Regions from separate parts of the Mobilicoccus sp. genome, predicted to be linked through region 2. Evidence: riboswitches for the same ligand, from Rfam matches in the RefSeq annotation. Region 2 holds a riboswitch; each other region holds the start of a gene.
The links. A riboswitch is a leader RNA that binds a small molecule or an ion and turns the genes downstream of it on or off. The one in region 2 is predicted to bind cobalamin.

Region 1: another riboswitch for cobalamin. It lies ahead of RT054_RS08085 (hypothetical protein); the one in region 2 lies ahead of RT054_RS01070 (energy-coupling factor ABC transporter permease).
Region 3: another riboswitch for cobalamin. It lies ahead of RT054_RS12150 (hypothetical protein); the one in region 2 lies ahead of RT054_RS01070 (energy-coupling factor ABC transporter permease).

The regions. Positions count from the first base shown of each region.
Region 1 covers NZ_DAMBGD010000008.1:36,020-43,111, reverse strand. Annotated here, with positions in the region: gene pabB (aminodeoxychorismate synthase component I) at 1-1,027, shown strand, start outside; gene RT054_RS08090 (aminotransferase class IV) at 1,024-1,872, shown strand; gene RT054_RS08085 (hypothetical protein) at 2,130-2,546, opposite strand; cobalamin riboswitch at 2,666-2,892, opposite strand; gene RT054_RS08080 (alpha/beta fold hydrolase) at 2,909-4,192, shown strand; gene RT054_RS08075 (rhodanese-like domain-containing protein) at 4,463-5,050, shown strand; gene RT054_RS08070 (MarR family transcriptional regulator) at 5,222-5,680, shown strand; gene RT054_RS08065 (hypothetical protein) at 5,891-6,955, shown strand.
Region 2 covers NZ_DAMBGD010000001.1:243,386-250,477, forward strand. Annotated here, with positions in the region: gene RT054_RS01060 (thioredoxin domain-containing protein) at 241-2,418, opposite strand; gene tpx (thiol peroxidase) at 2,593-3,090, opposite strand; cobalamin riboswitch at 3,215-3,343, shown strand; gene RT054_RS01070 (energy-coupling factor ABC transporter permease) at 3,367-4,125, shown strand; gene RT054_RS01075 (energy-coupling factor ABC transporter substrate-binding protein) at 4,122-4,457, shown strand; gene RT054_RS01080 (hypothetical protein) at 4,550-4,837, opposite strand; gene cbiQ (cobalt ECF transporter T component CbiQ) at 4,894-5,715, shown strand; gene RT054_RS01090 (ATP-binding cassette domain-containing protein) at 5,712-6,569, shown strand; gene RT054_RS01095 (aminoglycoside phosphotransferase family protein) at 6,606-7,092, opposite strand, start outside.
Region 3 covers NZ_DAMBGD010000015.1:79,228-86,319, forward strand. Annotated here, with positions in the region: gene scpA (methylmalonyl-CoA mutase) at 1-1,777, opposite strand, end outside; gene RT054_RS12145 (methylmalonyl-CoA mutase family protein) at 1,774-3,702, opposite strand; gene RT054_RS12150 (hypothetical protein) at 3,714-4,241, opposite strand; cobalamin riboswitch at 4,347-4,560, opposite strand; gene RT054_RS12155 (macro domain-containing protein) at 5,684-6,742, opposite strand; gene RT054_RS12160 (DUF4433 domain-containing protein) at 6,767-7,092, opposite strand, start outside.

The sequences.
Region 1 (7,092 bases), on a different contig from region 2:
CTGCGCCGACGTCGTCGCGGTCGCCGAGGCCGACGCCGATGCGGACGTCGACACCCTGGCCTCCGTCGACGTCGTCGACGTCACGCTGCGGCACGACCGGGCGGCCTACCTCGACCTCATCGCCCGGGCGCAGGAGTTCATCGCCGCCGGTGAGAGCTACGAGCTGTGTCTCACCAACCGCATCGAGGTCGACGCCGCGCCCGACCCGTTCGCCCTCTACCGGCGCCTGCGGGAGACCTCGCCGCGCCCGTTCGCCGCCTACCTCGACCTCGGCGGGACGCAGGTCCTGTCCGCCTCCCCGGAGCGGTTCCTGCGGGTCCGTCCCGAGGGTGGCGTGCGCCGCGTCGAGGCCAAACCCATCAAGGGCACGAGGCGGCGGGGAATCACGCCCGCAGAGGACGCGGCGCTCGCCGAGGAGCTGCGCACCGACGTCAAGGAGCGGGCCGAGAACCTCATGATCGTCGACCTCCTGCGCCACGACCTCTCCCGGGTGTGCACCCCGGGCACCGTCGAGGTGCCCCTGCTCTTCGACGTCGAGACCCACGCGGGGGTGCATCAGCTCGTCAGCACGATCACCGGTGACCTCGCCGCCGATCGGACACCGGTCGACGCGATCCGTGCCGCCCTGCCCGGCGGGTCGATGACCGGCGCGCCGAAGGAACGGTCGGTGCGGCTGCTGCGTGAGCTCGAGGGGGGACCGCGGGGGGTGTACTCCGGGGTCCTCGGGTACGTGTCGGTGACGGGGGTGGTCGATCTGTCGATCGTCATCCGGACCGTCGTCGCGCACGGCGGCCGGCTCACCTACGGCGTCGGCGGCGCGATCACGGCGCGCAGCGACCCGGCGGCCGAATGGCACGAGACCTCCGTCAAAGCCGGCACCCTCGCCCGGGCGCTCGACGTCGACCTCGGGCCCGTCTTCGAGGAGGATGCCGCGTTCGGAGCGCCGGGCGTCACTCCCGCCGCTCCCGACGACGACCCCGACGGAGGCCCCTCGCTCGACGAGACGAGCGAGGGGAGACCCCGGTGAGCAGCCATCGCTGGGACGGGTCACGTTTCGTCCCCCTGCCGGGTGCGGTCGACGAAGCGCGGGTCCTCGACGTGCTGCTCGCCGAGTCGTGGCGCGAGGTCGACGGCCACGTCCGGGCCCTCGAGGCGCACCGGGATCGGTTCGCCGCCTCCCTCGCGGGCCGTGCCTCGGATGCCGTCGGTGCCCCGGCCCTCGGCGGTGGCGAGGGTCTCGATGCCGCAGCGATCATCGACGCGGCCGCGGACCTCGCCTCCCTCGACGGCGAATGGTTCCCCCGTGTCCGCATCGTCGTGCGCGACGCCGGTGACGAGACCGGTCGGGAGCCGGGACGCGAGGGGGACGCGACGCCGATCCGGGAGGTGCTCCTCGACGTCCGGCCGGGTCCGCCGCGGCAGGCCGAGGTCGCCGTGGCCGTGCGCGACCCGGGCGACCCCCGCAGGCGCCCGCGCCACAAGGGCCCGGACCTCGCCTGGGCCGGGCGGCAGATCGCCTCGGTCCGTGAACGGGGCGCCGGGGAGGTGTTGGTGCGCGACGACGCGGGGGCCGTGCTCGAGGCGGGGTGGGCCTCGGTCCTCTGGTGGGAGGGCGAGGATCTGTGCGTTCCCGACCCCGGGCTCCCCGTGCTGCCGAGCATCACGCGCGCCCTCGTCGAGGAGCGTGCGCGGGCCGAGGGACGCACGATCCGGCCGGTCCGTGCCCTCCTCGACGCCCTCGACGGGCGGGAGGCCTGGCTCCTCAACGCCTACCAGGGACTTCGGCCGGTGACGCGATGGGTCGGGTCGACGATCACGCCGGGCACCCCGGTCCGGGCCGCCGAGTGGCGCGCCTGGCTCGACTCCTGCTGACCACCTCGTCGTCGGCCGAGACGCGCCATCACTGCCGGTGGCGGGCCGCGGCGGTCGGTGCCGGGACGCTGAGTGTCGGCGGGCCCAGGGGCGTCGGGTGTGCCGACACCGGAGCAGTGAAGGGCGGTCGTTCGGGCGCACCGAGGTGGGGACGACGCCCTCGTCCCCACCGCTCCCCGCCCCACCCGCGTGTCGGCCCGGGTGGGCGGACGGCGCGGAGGGCGGGACGGGAAGCGGTCGGGTTCGGCCGAACTCGGTCAGCCTGCTCGGCCGGACTGCTCGAGACCGGGGACGCGGACCTCGACCTGCGCCCACGGAAGGTCCGCGCTGTCGACGAAGGCCTCGATGAGTTCCTCGGTCATCTCGGGGTGTCGGGCGCGGGCGTGGGTGGCGACGACGACCTGGTCGAGGGTGATGCGTCCGTCGTGGGCCGAGCCGGCGGCGAACCCGACGAGCAGGCCGTCCTCGCTCATCGTGAGGAGTCGGAATCCGGGCTTCTCGACGCAGGAGACCAGCCAGGTCTGGGTGTCCGGCGGTGTCGCGGACCCGGTGGCGGGGACGCGGGCGTCGACGAGCTCGAGGTGGGTGAGCTGGTCGGTGATGTGGAGGGCGCTGTGCCCGGGGTAGAGCACGAACCGCACGCCGTGGCGGGCGGGCAGGGACAGGGTGTTCACGGAGATGACCTCCCGGCGATGAGGCCCCGCGGGGTGGCCGAGGACGCCGCCGCGGACGAGAGAACCCACCCGAGGGGGTGTCCTCGCCCTCCCTCGGGGCGTGGGACACGGGCGCACCGCACGGCGTGCGGTGCACTGGCAGGTCTTCGGACTCGTGGGCGCCGGGGCGTGGTGCCCCCCGCGGCGCGAGGCCGCGGTGTCCTTCACCGGCGCTTCCCAGGTGGTCGTCCCAGTGCGTCTGCCGGTGTCGTTCCCACTCACCGCTGCGGGGCAGTCCCGGATTCCCACCGGGTTCCCTCTTTCCCCTCCCGGATGGACCGGGAGGACCAGCACCGCCACCGTAGCGCGCCTACCGTGGAGGCATGAGCGACTACCTCTCCCTGCCCGGAATCCGTACGCGCGAGCACGAGATCGAGGTGCCGCTCGTGCACGGGGACCCCTCACGGGGGAGCCTCACGGTGTACGCACGGGAGGTGGCGGCACCCGACGGTCCGGACCGTCCGTACCTCGTCTACCTGCAGGGCGGTCCCGGTGGTGAGGCCCCGCGTCCGAGCGGGGTGCCGTGGGCCCCGGGGTGGCTCGAGCGGGCGTTGAAGGACTACCGCGTCCTCATGCTCGACCAGCGGGGCACCGGACGCTCGACGCCGTTCGGCGAGGCCGACCTCCGGGCCGACGCGACCGGCGACTCGGGTCACGACGGGAACCCCGTCGACACCGCCACCCTCGCCGAGCGCCTCACCCACCACCGCGCCGACGCGATCGTCGCCGACGCCGAACTCCTGCGCGAGCACCTCGGGGTGGAGCGGTGGAGCCTGCTCGGGCAGAGCTTCGGTGGGTTCACGGCGCTCGCGTACCTCTCCCGGCACGCCGACCGCCTGTCGGAGGTGTACTTCACCGGTGGCCTGCCGCCCGTCGGGCGGGGAGTCGACGAGGTGTACGCCCGGACGTACGAGGCGTTGGCGGCGAAGTCCGAGCGTTTCTACCGCCGCTACCCGGGCAGCAGGGAGCGGATGCGGGCCGTCCTCGCCGCCTGCGAGGAGGGCCGGGTGCGGCTGCCGAACGGCGACGTCGTCACGCCGCCGTGGTTCCGCACCCTCGGGCACCTGCTCGGTGGGTCGACGGGGGCGGCCTCCCTCGCCCACCTCCTCGAGGGCGACGTGCGGGCCCCGTGGTTCCGCCACGACCTCGCCTCGCTGCTGCCGTTCGGGGGTCGCAACCCGCTGTACTCGGTCGTCCACGAGTCCTGTTACGCCGACGGCGGATCCACGCGCTGGTCGGCGGCGCGCACCTACCCCGAGGCGTTCCTCGCCGACGACACCCTCCTCACCGGTGAACACGTGTACCCCTGGCACTTCGAGGTGAGCAGCGAGCTGCGGCCGTACGCCGAGCTCGCCGAGGCGATGGCGCAGGTCGAGTGGCCGCGCCTCTACGACGCCGACGCGCTCGCGAACGCCGACGTCCCTTGCGCGGCGGCGATCTACGCCCGCGACGCCTACGTCGACCCCACGTTCAGCGTCGAGACCGCCGACCTCCTGCCCCGCATGCACACGTGGATCACCGACGAGTACGAGCACGACGGCCTGCGCGCCGGGGGTGGCGCGGTGCTCGACCGCCTCATCGCCCTCGCGACGGATCGCGCGCGCTGACGTCACGCGGGCGACGACCGGGGGGCGCGACGAGAGGCACATACCCATCGGGGTATGTTGAGGTCGGCCGGCTCGCGACGTCGTTCGCCCTCGGTGGCTGACGTCGTCGGCCGCGCCCGTTCCGACCGCCCCGACGGCACCGACGGCCGGCTCACTACTCCTGCGGCGCTTCTCGGCGGCAGGCCTCCCGGCCTCGCGGCTGTGAGGATCGTCGGATCGCCCCACGCACGCCCGTCCCCGTTCCGTCCTGCCGACCCCAAGGAGAACCCCATGACCCGACCCACCGACCTCTCCGTCGCCGAGGCCCGCGCGTGGCTCGGCGACGCCGACGCCCCGGTCGTCCTCGACGTGCGCACGCCCGCCGAGTTCGCCGGGACGCACATCGACGGCGCGCTCAACGTGCCGGTGGACCTCATCGAGCGATCCGCGGCGGAGATCGGATCGCAGCTCGAGGGCGAGGTGCTCCTCGTCTGCCGTACCGACCGCCGCGCCCACGAGGCGGCCCGCCTGCTCGCCCCGACGATCGGGGGCCGCGGGCACGTGCTGGTCGGCGGCATGACCGACTGGGACAAGGCCGGGCTGCCGGTCGAGCAGGGGGAGGGCGGCCCCTGGGCGATGGAGCGGCAGGTCCGCACGGTCGCCGGCGCGCTCGCGCTCACCGGTGTCCTCGCGAGCACCGTCGCGCCCAGGGCGAAGTGGCTCTCCGGCGGCATCGGCGCCGGGCTGCTGTTCGCCGGGCTCTCCGACACCTGCGGGATGTCGAAGGTCCTCGAGAAGATGCCGTGGAACCAGCGCGACGAGGCCCCCACGGTCGAGTCGGTGACCCGCGAGCTGGCCCAGGGCGCCGCGTCCCACTGACTCCCGTGGTCGGCCACGCACGGCCGACCCGATCGACGGCCGCGCATCCCGAATGGGGTGCGCGGCCGTCTCTGCTCAGGGGGTGTGCGCCGACGACCTGCCGCCCTCATCCCCGAGTGGCCCACGTGCGCGGCGTCGGCCGCGGTGGGCGCCCGCTCCTACGATGGGAGCGTGCCCACCGACGACACCGCCGCCCTGTCCGAGGCCATCCGCGGCGTCGTTTGGGATGCGACCAGGCGCCTGCGACAGGAGTCCGAGGGCGTGACCGACGTCCCTCTCGCCCAGCAGGCCGTCCTGCGCCGGCTCGACAGCGCGCCCGGCCTCACGAGCGCCGAGCTCGCCCGCGCCGAGTTCGTGCGGCCCCAGTCGATGAACGCGACCGTCGCGGCGATGCGCCGGCAGGGGCTCCTCGAGTCGCGAGTCGGACAGGAGGACGCGCGCCGGCGAGAGCTGCGACTCACGACCGAGGGCCGCGCGGCCCTCGGGCAGGTCCGGGCGACGCGGGCCGACTGGCTGCAGGTCCGCCTCGAGGAGACCCTCACCGCGACGGAGCGCGCCGCCCTCGGGGAGGCCATCGTCCTCCTGCGGCGGGTCGTCGACGACGCGCCCTCAGGCGATCAGGGCACCTGATAATCAGATAAACTGATGAGGTAGCCTGATCGACGCGTCGGGCCGGTCCCGGCGCGTGCCGCGTCACCCCGGCCGGGCTGCCGTCGCCTCGCGGTCGACACGTCGACACCGCCGTCACGGTCGTCTCGTCGCGCCAGGCCGTGCGGTGTCGCGTACCCCGTCCGACCGAAAGGCCCCCCCATGCGCCGTGCCGCTCCCCAACCGGTCCCGATGAGAACCGTCGTCTCGCACATCGTGCCGCCCATCCTCATGGGCCTGATCATGGCGCTGGCCTACCTCGGCGGCTTCCACAAGCCCGACCCGCACGGGATCCCGGTCGCGGTCGTCGGCAATGCCGCGACTGCGGGGCCGATCGCCGCGCGGATCCAGAGCGCCACCGGTGACATGCTCGACGTCCGCACCGTGCCGAGCCGGGAGGCCGCGACGGACGAGCTCTCCTCGCTCCACCTCGCAGGGGCCTTCGTGCCGTCCCGCTCGCATCCGACGCTCCTCGCGGCGAGCGCCGCCGCCCCCTCGACCGCCCAGGCGGTGCAGGAGGTGTTCACGAAGGTCGCCGCCGCGCAGGACAAACCCCTCACGGTCTCCGACGTCGCCCCCCTGACCAGTGAGGATCCGCTCGGCCAGAACGCGTTCTTCTTCCTCGTCACCCTCTCGGTGGCCTCCTACGCGACCGCCATCGCGATCGGCGCGGCCGGGGCGACTCGCCGCTTCCGTGAGCGCCTCGGCCTCCTCGTCGCCGCCGCCGCCGTCATCGCCACGGCCCAACTCGCGGTCGCGATGGTGCTCTACGACATGTTCGCCGGGCACGGCGGCCCCGTGTGGGCACTCTCGTTCCTCTACTGCCTCATCGTGCTCGGTATCGGCGTGGGGCTGCACACCCTCGTCGGCCGGTTCAGCACCCTGTTGTTCTCGGCGGTGTTCGTCGGGCTCAACTTCACCTCCTCCGGCGGTGTCCTCGCCGCCGAGATGCAGCCCGGATTCTTCGGGTGGCTCCACGCCTTCTGGATCGGTGGCGGTTTCCTCGACGTGATGCGGCACATCGTCTACTTCCCCCACGCGACGGTCTCGCACGGCGTCGGGGTGCTCACCGGGTGGTTCCTCGCCGCGTGCGGCTGCCTCGCGCTCTCGCACCACATCCACTTCCGTCGCGAACTCGCCGAGCGGACCGCAGACGATCACGAACGCCTCCGCGAGACCCTCCGTCGGATCGGTCGCGAGGGTCTCAGCGACGAGGAGGCCCTCGCCCTCGAGCTCGAGGAGGACGTGGCGGTCTGAGCGTGTCGCGGCGCCGGCCCACCGCTGCGCCGCCGAGGCGCCCCACTCACGGTGTCTCGTCCCGACCCACGATGTCCCGCGTGCACCCCGCGCGCTGGGTGCGCAGGGAACGCCGTCACCCTCGGGCTCGCGACCGC
Region 2 (7,092 bases):
GGCTCGGTGCGGGTGACGGCTCTCCCGTCGCCGACGTGGGGCCGGCCGGGATCGACGGGAACGACGGGAACGACGGGATCGACGGGTGGTGTCGTGGCGCCCTCGCGTCGATCGGGTCGATCGTGTCGTGACCGTACTCCCCGAAGGGGCGCAGATGGGGAGGAGGGGACGCGGCGGACCGGGAGCGGATGGAGGTGGGCGGCCGGGACCCGGCCTCCCGGGGGTGTCGTCGCGGCGGGGTCACGGTGCGGGGGTGGCGATCGCCTCCTCGAGCTGCTCGACGCGGGTGAGCGGGGCGTCGCAGACGGTGCCGCGACAGACGTAGGCCGTGGGGACGCCGTGGCGCGCGGGGCGGTCGGTGAGCAGCGGCGCGGAGTCCGGCGCCCCGACGAGCACGAAGGCCCGCGGGTGGCGGGCGGAGGCGGAGACGAGACCGGTGACGTCGGCCTCCTCGCCCGGCGGAGAGGTGATCGCGACCGTGAGGGGGCCTGCGGCGACGAGTTCGGCGGCGGCCAGGGTCCACCCGCCGAACGTCGGGGTGCGGAGCGCGACCCGACAGCCGACGTCGAGGGCGATCCGCGCCCGGTCGAGGTGCGCCGTCGAGCCTGCGTAGGCGCCGTACTCGAGCAGCGCGCGGGAGAGGGAGGAGAGACCGCACGGTTCGGCGTCGTCGCTGTCGCTGCGGGGCCGCAGGAGCAGGCGCTCGGCGTCGTTCCCGGTGTCGTGGAAACCGCCGTCGGGGGCGTCGAACAGATCGACCGCGACGTCGAGCAGCGCACCGGCCACCTCCAGCCACACCGGTCGGCCGGTGGCGGCGTGCAACCGGACGAGGCCGTGGGCGAGGTTGCCGTGATCCTCGGCGACGCCGAGCGCCTCACCGACGACGCCGGCTCGGGACGTGCGGCGGCATCGCCCGTCGACGAGGTGGGTGCCGACGACGAACTCGGCGCAGTTCGCGGCGGCGTCGATGAACCGATGCTCGCCGAGCGCGGTTCCGGCGTCGGCGAGCGCCGCGATCGCGAGACCGTTCCAGGCGGTGACGATCTTGTCGTCGCGCGACGGCTGAGGCCGGGCGTCGCGAGCCCGCCACAGCCGGTCCCGCACCGACCGCCACCACGCCGGGTCGGCGTCGACGCGGCGTTGGAGCACCGAGGTGCCCCGCTCGAACGTTCCGAGCTCGGTGACCTCCAGGAGCAGCGCGGCGCTCGCGCCGTCCTCCTCGCCGAGTACCTCGACGAGTTGCGCCGGGGTCCACACGTACGTCGCGCCCTCGACACCGATGGACGACGAGCCCCCGTGCGACCTGTCGGCCCCATCGCCCCCCACCGCCCCCGCCGTGTCCGGAGTGACCGGGGTGGTCGGGGTGGCCGAAGTGACCGGGGTGATCGGGGTGTCGGCGTCGAGCGCCGAGGCGAACGCGCCCTCGGGGGTCCGCAGGTCGCGGAGGAGGAACTCGGCGGTCTCCCGGGTGACGCGCTCGGCCAGCGGGGACCCGCTCACCCGGTACCAGTCGGCGTACACCGAGAGCAGCAGCGCGTTGTCGTAGAGCATCTTCTCGAAGTGGGGCACGATCCAGTCCGCATCGGTGGAGTACCGCGCGAACCCGCCCGCGAGCTGGTCGTACAGGCCTCCGCGAGCCATGGCCTCGCACGTGGACTCCACCATCTGCAGCGCGCGCGGCGTCCCCGTGCGGTCATGGTGGCGCAGCAGCCACGAGAGCACCATCGACGGCGGGAACTTGGGGGCCGTGCCGAACCCGCCTCGGGCCCAGTCGAACGTCGAGGCGGCCCGCTCCTCGGCGGCGTCGAGCGCCGCGTCGAGCACCGACCCGGGCGTCGCTCCGGGGCCCTCGACGCCGGTGACGACGCCGCCGACGGTTCGGTCGACGGCACCCGTCCCGTCGTCCAGCACCGGGGCGAGGTTGGCCTGCGCCTCGACCTGGGCGCGCAGGGCCTCGGCGATGCGGTCGGCGGAGTCCTCCACCTCGGCGCGGCGATCGGTCCACGCCTCCGACGCGCTCGCGAGAAGGTGGAGGAACTGGGGCCGGGGGATGTAGGTCGCGGCGAAGAACGGCCGACCGTCGGGGGTGAGCAGGCAGGTCATCGGCCATCCGCCGCGCCCGGTGAGCGCGATGGTCGCCGACATGTACACGGAGTCGAGGTCGGGGCGTTCCTCCCGGTCGACCTTGATCGCGACGAACCCCTCCCGCAGCGCCGCGCCGACCTCCGCGTCCTCGAACACCTCGTGCGCCATGACGTGGCACCAGTGACACGCCGCGTATCCGACCGACAGGAGGATCGGGACGTCGCGCTCGCGTGCCTCGGTGAGCGCCTCCTCGCACCAGGGCCACCAGTCGACCGGGTTGTGCGCGTGCTGACGCAGGTAGGGGCTCGAGGCGTCGGCGAGTCGGTTCGTCATGGGCCCACGGTAGGACGCGCGACCGACAGCGTGTGAGCGGCGACGACGCCCGAGTGGCGAGGGGGCGATCCGGCGGGCGGGCGGGGCGGGCCGATCACGTGACGGGCCACGCGACGACGACGGGGGCCGACCACGGTCGTCGTGATCGGCCCCCGTCGCGCGCGGGTGGTGGGGTCAGGACAGCGCGGCGATCGCGGCGTCGTAGTCGGGCTCCTGGCCGATCTCGGGGACGAGCTCGGTGTAGAGGACCTTGCCCTCCTCGTCGAGCACGACGACCGCGCGGGCGAGCAGGCCGCGGAACGGCCCGTCGACCATCTGGACGCCGTAGGTGCGGCCGAAGTCGCTGCGGAAGGTGCTGGCCGCGGTGACGTTCTCGATGCCCTCGGCGCCGCAGAAGCGGGCCAGGGCGAACGGGAGGTCGGCCGAGACGCACACGACCGTGGTGCCGTCGAGGTCGGTGGCCCGCTCGTTGAACGTGCGCACGCTCTGGGCGCAGACGCCCGTGTCGACGCTGGGGAAGATGTTGAGGACGACGCGGCGGCCCTCGAGCTCGCTGGCGGTGAGGTCGGAGAGGTCGGTACCGGTGAGGGTGAAGCCCGGCGCGCGGCCGCCGATGCCGGGAAGTTCGCCGGAGGTCTGGACGGGGTTGCCCTTGAGTGCAGTCGTAGCCATGAGGCCTGTCTAACACGGGAGGCCGGTCCACAGCGGTGGGGAGGGCCGGGCGCGGAGACGTCGGAGAGGCGCGGGCGTCTCGTCGATCCCGTCGTCCCCGCCCCTGGGGGCGGTCGCGGCGGGGTGTCATACTCGCCGGGTCAGCACACTCCGCCGTCAGGTGAGGAAGCCGGTTCGAATCCGGCACGGTCGCGCCACTGTGAGGGCCCCCGCGGGCCCGAGTCAGACACTCGCCGACGGCCCGATGGGGACGCGTCATCCCCGAAGGAGAACCACATGCACATCGCCGAGGGGTACCTCCCCCCACTCCATGCCGCCGCCTGGGCGGTCGCGTCGGCCCCGTTCGTCATCCATGGTGGCCGCGCCGTCATCCGTCAGGTCCGGGACGATCCCGGGAGCCGCCTGCTGCTCGGCGCCGCGGGCGCGTTCACGTTCGTCCTGTCGGCCATCAAGCTGCCCTCGGTGAGCGGCAGCTCCAGCCACCCGACCGGCACCGGCCTCGGCGCCGTCCTCTTCCGACCTCCGGTCATGGCGTTCCTCTGCACGGTCGTCCTGTTGTTCCAGGCGTTGTTGCTCGCCCACGGCGGCATCACGACCCTCGGCGCCAACGTGTTCTCCATGGGCATCGTCGGCCCCTGGGTCGCCTACGGCACGTGGTGTCTGCTGCGTCGCTTCGGCACGTCGGTCGCGATCTTCGGCGCCGCCACCCTCGCCGACCTCTCGACCTACTGCATGACCTCCCTGCAGCTCGCGATCGCCTACCCCGACGCCACCTCCGGTTTCGCCGGCGCCGCGGTGAAGTTCCTGTCGATCTTCGCGATCACGCAGATCCCGCTCGCCATCGTCGAGGGGTTCCTCACCGTCCTCGTGTTCCGCCTCCTGCGTGACGTCGCGCGACCGGAGTTGATCCGTCTCGGCGTGCTCCGCGCACCCTGGCCCACGACTCCGACGCCCTCGGCCACGACGTCCGACTCGGCGCCTACGGCCGACACCGCCGGCGCAACCGGCACGACCACCACGGAGGTGGCCCGATGAGGAAGCACACCGTCACCGTCGGCCTGCTCCTCGCGATCGCCGCGGTGCTCGCGCTGTCGTTCTACCTCGGCGGCCTGCGCCAGGCTCCCGACGCCGAGGAGACCTTCGGCGGCACCGATGCCCAGGTCACCGAGGTCCTCGACGAGGACGGCGTGACCCCGTGGTTCCACCCCGTGGTCGAGCTCGGGTCCGGTGAGCTGGAGTCCGGACTCTTCGCCGCGCAGGCCGCCCTCGGCGGGATCGCCCTCGGGTACTGCGTCGGCCGGCTTCAGGGGCGCCGTCGGTCGGAGGGCGAGACCGCCGACGCTCCGCTCGCCGACGCTGCCAGGTGATCCGTCACCCAATGCATGCGTCCGGACGTCGTTGTCGACCCGGATCGAGCCGATCGGCTTGCGACCTGGCTATTCTCGTGTTCTGTGACCGCTCACGGCCCCTCCCTCGCCACGGGGGAGGGGCCGAGCCCTGGCCCGCGACCGCCGCTCGTCGGCTCCGCGGTCATGCCGCGCGACGTGCGCTCCCGCGCCCCGCGGGTCATGCGGATCTCCCGCAGGCCGAGTTCCTCGTCCTCGTCCACGTGTCCGCCGTCGACGCATCCGTCGCGGCGGTCGAGGGCGACGGCCAGATCGTTCGCCTCGACCACCCGCAGGTGCGCCGCACCACCCGCGTCGAGGGCGCGGCGGGCGCGATCGTCAGGGTGCGTCGTCGTCCCCACGGTGTGACCACGGGAGTCGGCGTGGACGCGAGTCCCGCGGCGAGGGCGGGGGAGTCGTGACGGCGCGCGGCCTCGCGCTCGACGATGCGGCCTGGTCGAGCCCGTGGCGCACGCGACGCGTCCTCGACAAGGCCGTCCTCTCCCTCGGACTGCTCGGCTGCGCCGTCCTGCTGCCGCCGCTGCCCGGCGGTGCCCTCGCCGGTGTCGCGGCGCTCGTGCTCATGCTCGGGCCCGCACGGGTGCGGCCGCGGCTCCTTCTCCGATGTCTCGTGGCGCCGCTCGTGTTCGTCCTCGTCGGTGCGGTGAGCGTCCTGCTCACCGTGGGCTGGGACGGCGGACCGACGATCGGACTCGCGCCGCAGATGCTCCCCACTGCGGGAGGACTGTTCGTCCGGGCCACCGCCGGCGCGCTCGCGATGTTCCTCTTGGCGACGACGACCCCCATGATCGATCTGCTCGCCTCGCTGCGGCGTGCCCACGTCCCCGACCCGCTGGTCGAGGTCGCCTCGCTCGTGTACCGCATGGTGTTCGTCCTCCTCGAGTCGGTCCGCAGCATCCGGGAGGCCCAGGAGGCGCGGCTGGGCTCCGCCTCCCGTCAGGCGGCGATGCGCTCGGCGTCGACGCTCATGGCGGGCACCCTCGCGCGGGCCTGGTCACGGGCCCGCAGGATGGAGGACGGCCTGGCCGGTCGCGGGTACGTCGACGCCCTGCCCACCCTCGATCCCCCTCGACATGCCTCGCCGCGCTTCGTCGCGGCGTCGGTGATGCTCGTCGCGGTCATCGTCGTGACGTCTCTGGGCACGACGTCCCTCGCCGCTTCGTCCCTTGCCGTTCCCGGCGGACCGCTCGCCGCCCTCGTCCCCGGAGGAGTCTCATGAGTCACCAGTCCCTCCGCGCCGAGGGGGTCGTGTTCGGGTATGACGACATCCCGGTCCTCGCGGGCGCCGATCTCGCGATCGCGGGCGGCACCCGCATCGCGCTGCTCGGGGCGAACGGCTCCGGCAAGACGACGCTGCTCCGCTGTCTGTCGGGGGCGTTGCAGCCGCAGGCCGGGCGGGTGCTGCTCGACGAGAAGCCGGTCACCTACGGTCGCCGCGGGCTGCGCCACCACCGCCAGAACGTCCAGCTCGTGCTCCAGGACCCCGACGACCAGCTGTTCTCCGCGGACGTGCGCCGCGACGTGAGCTTCGGGCCGCTCAACCTCGGGTTGTCGACGGCCGAGACGGCCGAACGGGTCGACGACGCCCTCGATCTTCTCGGGCTCACCGACCTCGCCGACCGGCCCGTCCACCAGCTCTCCTACGGACAGCGCAAACGCGCCGCGATCGCGGGAGCGGTCGCCATGCGCCCGTGCCTGCTGTTGCTCGACGAACCCACCGCCGGGCTCGACCCCGCCGGGGTCGACGAGATGTTCGCGGCGCTCACCCGGCTCGAGGAGCACGACACGACCGTCGTCCTCGCCACCCACGACGTCGACCTCGCGCTCGCGTGGGCGCACGACTGCGCGATCGTCCTCGAGGGTCGCGTCGTCCAGGGGGACCCCGTCGACGTCCTCGACCGCGGCGATCTGCTTGCGGCCGCGCGACTCCGGCGTCCGTGGGTGCTCGACCTCGCGGCGCGTGTGGGCCTCACCCGCGACGCCGACGCCGCGCCGCTGCGCGACATCGACGGGATCGCCGACCGTCTGCGCGGGCGCCACACTCCCGCGCACGACAACCAGCCCGCGGGGTGAGGGGCGGCGTCGCCGTGGGGTGAGGGCGATGGTGCCTCACCAGCGCTGGGCGAGGGCCTTGGCGAGGGTGATGCGGGCCGTGAGGCGTTCGGCATCCTCGGATGCGGCGGCGCCGACCGCGTCGACGACCGTGCGCACGAGCGCCCAGCCGCGGGCCCGATCCTCGTCGATGCCCGCCGCCTCGCAGATCCAGCCGAGCCGGGAGTGCACCCCCCAGGCGACCTCCCGACCGAGTTCGTCCCACCGGTTGTGCAACGCCGGCCACACCCCGAAGGCCGGTTCCGCCGACATCGGCTTGGGATCGATCGCGGTCCACTCGCCCTCGCGCGTCGTCGCGTCCGGGCCGGCGCCCGCGGACAGGGCCGACGGCATGCCTGCCGGTGTGCCGGACGCGGCGCCCGAGCCCGGACCCGAACCCGTGAGCGAGCCCAGACCCGCGAGCACGTTCCCATCGTGGAGATCGGTATGGACGAGCCGCGCGTCGACGCCCTCGTCCTGGAGGAGGTCACGGGCCGTCGACCGG
Region 3 (7,092 bases), on a different contig from region 2:
GGGGGCGGCGACCCTCGAGCTCCTCGAAGCGGGCGACGAGGCCGGAGGCGCGGTCGAGGTTGGTGTTCGTGCCGGACTCCTCTCGGTAGACGCCGCTGATCGTGCGGATCTGGGCGGTGAAGCGGCCGAACGGCTTCTCCATCGCATCGGAGATCTCGCCGACGGTCGCCATGACCCGGGCGGCGTCGATGCTGGCCTGCAACAGGTTGTCACCGGCCTGCGGGTCCTCGGCGACGCGGGTGAGCTTCGCGAGGGCCGCGGTCACCTTCTCCTCGTCGCGCTCCTCGCGCAGGCGGCGCAGCTTCTCGATCTGCTGGCGGCGCACGGAGGCGTTGTCGACCTTGAGGACCTCGATGCCCTCGTCACCCTCGACGAGGTACTTGTTGACGCCGATGACGGGCTGACGGCCGGAGTCGATGCGGGCCTGGGTGCGGGCCGCGGCCTCCTCGATGCGCAGCTTGGGGATGCCGGCCTCGATGGCCTTGGCCATGCCACCCGCCTGCTCGACCTCCTCGATGTGCGCCCACGCGCGGCGGGCCAGGTCGTGGGTGAGCTTCTCGATGTAGGCGCTGCCGCCCCACGGGTCGATGACCCGGCACGTGCCCGACTCCTGCTGGAGGAAGAGCTGGGTGTTGCGGGCGATGCGGGCGCTGAAGTCGGTGGGCAGCGCGATGGCCTCGTCGAGGGCGTTGGTGTGCAGCGACTGGGTGTGGCCCTGGGTCGCGGCCATCGCCTCGAGGCACGTGCGGATCACGTTGTTGTAGACGTCCTGCGCGGTGAGCGACCAGCCGGAGGTCTGGCTGTGGGTGCGCAGCGACATGCTCGTCGACTTCTTGGGGCCGAACTCTCGGACGAGCCGCGCCCACAGCAGGCGGGCGGCGCGCATCTTCGCGATCTCCATGAAGGAGTTCATGCCGATGGCCCAGAAGAAGCTGAGCCGCGGCGCGAACGCGTCGACGTCGAGGCCGACCGAGCGGCCCGCACGGATGTACTCGACGCCGTCGGCGAGGGTGTAGGCCATCTCGATGTCGGCCGTCGCCCCGGCCTCCTGCATGTGGTAGCCGGAGATCGAGATCGAGTTGAACCGCGGCATGTTCGTGCTGGTGAACGCGAAGATGTCGGAGATGATCCGCATCGAGGGCAGCGGCGGGTAGATGTAGGTGTTGCGCACCATGAACTCTTTGAGGATGTCGTTCTGGATGGTGCCCGACAGCTGCTGGGGGGTGACGCCCTGTTCCTCGGCGGCGACGACGTAGAGCGCGAGCACCGGCAGCACGGCGCCGTTCATCGTCATCGACACGCTCATGCGGTCCAGCGGGATGCCGTCGAAGAGGGTGCGCATGTCGTAGATCGAGTCGATGGCCACGCCCGCCATGCCGACGTCACCGGCGACGCGCGGGTGGTCGGAGTCGTACCCGCGGTGCGTGGCGAGGTCGAACGCGATCGACAGACCCTTCTGGCCGGCCGCGAGGTTGCGGCGGTAGAAGGCGTTGGACTCCTCGGCGGTGGAGAACCCGGCGTACTGGCGCACGGTCCAGGGCTGGTTGACGTACATCGTCGGGTACGGGCCGCGCAGGAACGGCGGCGCGCCGGGCACGGTCTCGAGGAAGTCCAGGCCGTCGAGGTCGTCCTCGGTGAACAGACGCGGGACGACGATGCGCTCGGGTGTCTCCCACGGCTCGGGGTCTTCCCCCAGCGCCTGGGTCCAGCGGGCGGCGTCCTCGGCGTCGGGCAGGCCGTCGCCGAGTTCGATCGAGTCAAAACGCGGGATCGTCATCGGGCCACTCCCATGTCGTCGAGAACGGTGTGCAGGGTGTCGACGACGTCGATGCCGTCGTGGACGACGCCGTCGGGGGCGTCGGCGGCGGTCACCGTCGCCTCGGAGTCGGCGCGGTCGGCACCGTCCTCACCACGCGGGGGGTACTCGGTCGCGCGACCGGCCATGAGGACGCGGCCCACGCCCGCCTCACGGAGGGCGGCGAGCGCGTCCGGCGCGAGGCGTTCGTACACGTCGGCCGAGGAACAGAGGACGGCGAGCGTGGGGGCACTCGCGTCGGACAGCGCCGCGGTGAGGGCCTCGGCGGAGTCGACCTCGATCGAGCGGGTCGCGATGCCGCCGACGGCGAGGAGGTTCGCGATGAACATCTCGCGGGGACCGTAGTCGCGGCGGGTGCCGAGGCAGACGAGGACGGCCTCGGGACGCGTGCCGGTGGCGGTCTCGTGCGCGGCGGACCGGTCGCGCAGCGCCTCGAACATCTCGGCGTCGCGGCGCGGCAGTAGTCCGGGCTGCTCGTCGACCCCGCGGCCCTCGGCGACGGGGGCGCTCTCGCGCAGGGAGCGTTCGGTGATGTTGGGGAAGGTGCTGACGCCGGTGATCGGCTGGGTGCGGTGGGCCAGGCGCGTCTCGCGTTCGGCGGCGACGGCGGCGATGCGGTCGGTGACGAGGCTGCCGGCCAACGCCGTCGCCATGCCCCCCTCGGCCTCGATGGCCTGGACGAATTCCCAGGCCCGGCGCGCGAGGTCGTCGGTGAGGGACTCGACGTACCAGGATCCGCCCGCGGGGTCGGTGACCCGCCCAAGGCTGGACTCCTCGGCGACGAGGATCTGGGTGTTGCGGGCGATGCGGCGGGGCAGCACCTCGGGCTCGCCCCACACGGAGTCGAACGGGGCGACGGTGATCGCCTCGGCCCCGCCGACGGCGGAGGCGAAGCACGCGACGGTGCCACGCAGCATGTTCACCCACGGGTCGTCGCGGGTGAGCATCCGCCACGAGGTGACGGCGTGCTGGCGGGCGCCGCGACGCTCCTCGGGGACGCCGCACGACTCGGCGACCCGCGCCCACAGGCGTCGCAGCGCGCGGAGCTTGGCGATGGTGAGGAACTGGTCGGCGGTGGCGGCGAGGCGGAACTCCCACTGCGTCACCGCGTCGGCCGGGGCGATGCCGGCCTCCTCGAAGGCGCGCAGGTAGGCGATGCCGGTGGTGATCGCGCAGGCGAGTTCCTCGACGTCACCGGCGCCGGCGTCGTGGTAGGGCCGGGCGTCGACGACACCGGCCCTGACCTGCGGATACCGCGAAAGGCAGGTGCGTCCGGCGTCGACGAGGTCGGACATGTCGACCGCGCCCGAGCCGCCGCCGGAGCGGGCGTGGCGGCCGAGGGGGTCGTGGCCGAGGACTCCGGAGACGGCGTCGTCGGCGAGTCCGCACTCGGCCCACAGGGCCATGAGCGCGTCGGCGGCGGGGCGGTCCTCCTCGACGCCGCTCACCGTCACCGGGGCGAGGTCGAGGTAGACGCCGGAGAGGACCGTCGACAGGTCGTCGACGGCGATGGCGCCCGGGCCGGTGTGCAGCCACAGACCGGTGACGCCGCGCTCGAGGTCGAGAAGCACGGCCTTGCGGGTGGCCGCGGCGTCGCTGCCGGCGTGGAGTTGCCGGATCTCCCAAGGCGCGTGCGGGTCCCGCAGGGCCGTGCCCCGCGTGAAGGGCATGAGGCCAGGCCGACCGAGCGTGCCCTCGAAGCGGCGGTACAGCGGGCTGATCGTCAGCCCGTCGACGGTGTGGGTGAGCAGGCGCTTCACCGCTGCGTCCCCGTCGAGATGCCGCTCCGGCGGTCGCTTGCGGTTGAGGGCGGCGGCCGCGAGGGTCCGCCAGTTCTCATCGGTCAGGGTGTCGAATCCTGCCGCGAGTGGCGTGTCGTCAGCCATGGCCTGCCTGTTCATGCGTCGTGATCGAGGTGCGCCGCGGACAGGCGGACCGTTCCAATACTGCTCGTGCCGGCGCAGGCGTCGCCGTCGCGTGTCGGCACGACCTCCCAGCCCTGCTCCACCAGCACCGTCAGCCCCGCGAACCCGCGGGCAACGACGATGTCGGCCCAGGGGCGGTCCTCGTGGGCGAGGATCGTCTCGAGGAGCAGCGCGGGGATCTCCGGGTGCGCGTCGAGCGCGGCGGAGGCCACGACGAGACGCGCGAGGGTGAGGTCGGCCCCGAGGTTCCCGGCCACGAACCCGGCCAGACGTCCGTCGACACCGGCCGTGACCAGGTCGAACTCCGGTCGAGCGAGCGCGGGCCTCAGCCAGGACAGCTCGGGGTCGGTGGCACCTCGGCCCTGGGCCTCGAGATGAGCGAGTTCGTCCGTGAGGGCGAGGACGTCCCTCTCCTCGTTGTAGCGCGACAGGCGCACGGGCCCGATGAAGCCCCGATGAGACGGCTCGAGACGTCGTGTGCGTTCGGTGTCGACGGGCATTGCTGACCTCCCGGTGGGAACCGAGGGTCGAACGGCGCCGCCGCCGCGACATCGCGGGCGGTGTGTGCCGGCCTTCCCTCGAGGCGGTGTACACGGGCGCGACGCACGGGTGTGCGGCGCACTGGCAGGTCTTCGGACTCGTGGGCCGGTGCGGAATGACCGCTGTTCCTACTTGCCGTCGCTTCCCAGGTGGTCTTCCCAGTGCTTCGTGACGACGTTCGTTCCCACTCACCGCTGCGGGGCAGCTCCGGATTCACACCGGATTCCCTCTTACGACTCCCGCGCGAGACGCGGGAGAACCAGCACCACCACCGTAGCGCGAGAATCCGATGCGGTCCGGGGTGCGAGCCGCTCGGGACCTCGGTCCCCATCCCCCCGGGGACATGCCGCGGCGTGTCGCCCGGATGACCCGCTGCTCCAGCCCCGAGTGGCTCCGGCCTGGATGACCGAGCCGTCGTGGCTCGATCGCTGAGGGCTGAGGCTCCTCCATCGCCTCCGCGCCGCCGGCCACGGCCCACGCTCGCGACACCTGACCCGCGGGGCTCCGGAACCGGGCGTCAGGGATGGGTGCGGCTGTGTCGTGTCAGGGTCAGCAGCGCCTTCGTGGACGGAGGCCCAGTGAACGGAGGCGAGCAGTTCGAGGTCGTAGGTTCCTTCGAAGCCACTGATGAGAGCAAGGACGTGCCGGGTCCGGGCCGCAGTGCCGGTGAACTGCACGACGGTGTCGTGGAGTCGGTCATCCGGGATGAGTGCGCGTGGTTCGGGGACGCCTGGTAGTTCGCTGATGCCTCCCAGACACGTCCGGTCGTTGCGTTCGACGCGGTCACGGCGTCCATGACGGCGCACGCCGACCAGGCGGAGCGGTACGAGGTGACGAAGCAGCTCGCGCTGAATCTGCTGTACCAAGCCGGGATCGAGTACCTGAAGTCGATCAGAGCACCGGGGTGACACAGATAGCGCAATTCACTCGTCGCGCAGAAAAAAGACCCGGCCCACGAGGGACCGGGTGAGTGATGTGTCCACCCTAGCCCGTCGGGCTCACCATGGCAACGGCCGGCCCGGCGACCTCACCACTGCGGGGGGCTTCGTGATCGTCCCGACGGCATCAGGCAATCGATGGGTGGTGAAGCCCGGCGCTCGGAGGGTGCGCCACCAGCTGCCGCCGACACCATCGGTCGGCTTCCCGCGCAGGTCACCCGCGGTGTTCCCGCCAGACGGGTTCATCATGCCCACGGGCACGCGTCCGCGGGCCCGTGCGATCGGCGACTTCAGGCCGGAGTCATTGGAGATGACAAACGCCGCGTCGACGCCCCCGGCGAGGACATCGGTGAGGAGGTGCGTGGCGACGAACGCAACAGCGGCGCAAAGCTCCGAGACGTCACGTGACGAGCGGCGTCCAGCGGGGCCAGGGAATCGCCGTCCCCGTAGCCGGCCATGTCGCGTCAGGCGTACGCGGGTCGCCGCAGCCAGGAGTCACGTTCGAGGGCCTCCCAGGCGGTTGCCACGTGGTCAGGACTGAAAAGCGTGGCCTTGCGGCTCGTCCAGTCACGGATGATACGGCTGGCCGCGTCAGGGTCCGCAGCGCCTTCGTGGACGGAGGCCCAGTGAACGGAGGCGAGCAGTTCGAGGTCGTAGGTTCCTTCGAAGCCACTGATGAGAGTGAGTACGCGCCGGGTCCGGGCCGCAGTGTCGGGAGACTGGACGACAGTGTCGTGGAGCCGGTGTCGGGCGCTCTCGGTGACTTCCAGCGCCTCTGCGTCGAGGGGGGACGTCGAGCCGTCGCCGAAGCCGGTGATGAAGTGCCCCTCCATGTCACGCAGCGCCTTGCGGAGATCGTCTGCGTACGGGCCGTACGGGCCCTTGGCGTAGTGGAGCCCGAGCGGTTCACCGGACTCTTGCAGCAAGTAGGCGAGCTTCTGGGTGCCGATGAGTCCGGGCCACTCCCAGGCCGCGGCGTGGTAGCCGGCGATGAGCGCGAGTAGTGCCGCGCGGACAGGGGTGAGGCTGGGTGCGGCGGTGCGGTCGATCATCTCTCGCGCGGGCGGAGCCCCGGCAGGCGGGTATACCCGCACGTCCACGGCGTCGAGTTCGGCGAAGGCGGCGTGGATGCGAGGAGCGACGTCGCCCCACTCGAGTCCTCCGTTGCCGCAGCCCAGCGGCGGGACGGCGATGGATCCAATGCCCAGCTCCTTGACGACGCGGACAAGGTCGTCCAGACCGGCCTCGATGTCACTCATCCTCGAGCCGGCCTTCCAGTGCCGTTTGGTGGGGAAGTTGATGATGTAGCGAGGGCCGGTCAGACTGCCGGTCTCCCACACGTGCATCCGCCCGGTCTCCAGCCGGCCGGCCCTGGCCGCGCGGGCGTAGTCGGCGAACATCTCGGGGTAGGCGCGCTTGAACTGCAACGCGATGCCCTTGCCCATGACGCCGACGGTGTTGACCGTGTTGACCAGGGCATCTGCATCGTCGGCGAGGAGGTTGCCGGACACCTCGCGAACCATGGTCTCTCCCGTAGTCGTCATCCCTCAGAAGTACCAGCCGGGCCTGACACCCCTTCGTGGCTGGTGTCCGGCCAGCGTACCCAGCACGGACTCGACTCGGTCCAGAACCATCTCATCGCGAGTCGCGACGAACGTGATGGCCTCCCAAGGCAGTCGTCGATGCACCAGGAGCTCTGCCTGGTGGCGTTGTGGGCGGTCTGGGGCATCATCGGTCCTGCTCCAGAACTTCGACTGAACCAGAGCCCAGTCGATGTGCCCTTCCAGTGCGGCCGGATCTGACGTGAACGAGGCAAGTGCCATGGCGGCATTCCGATCGGATGCTGCCCAACCCAACCCGAGGTTCTCGATGA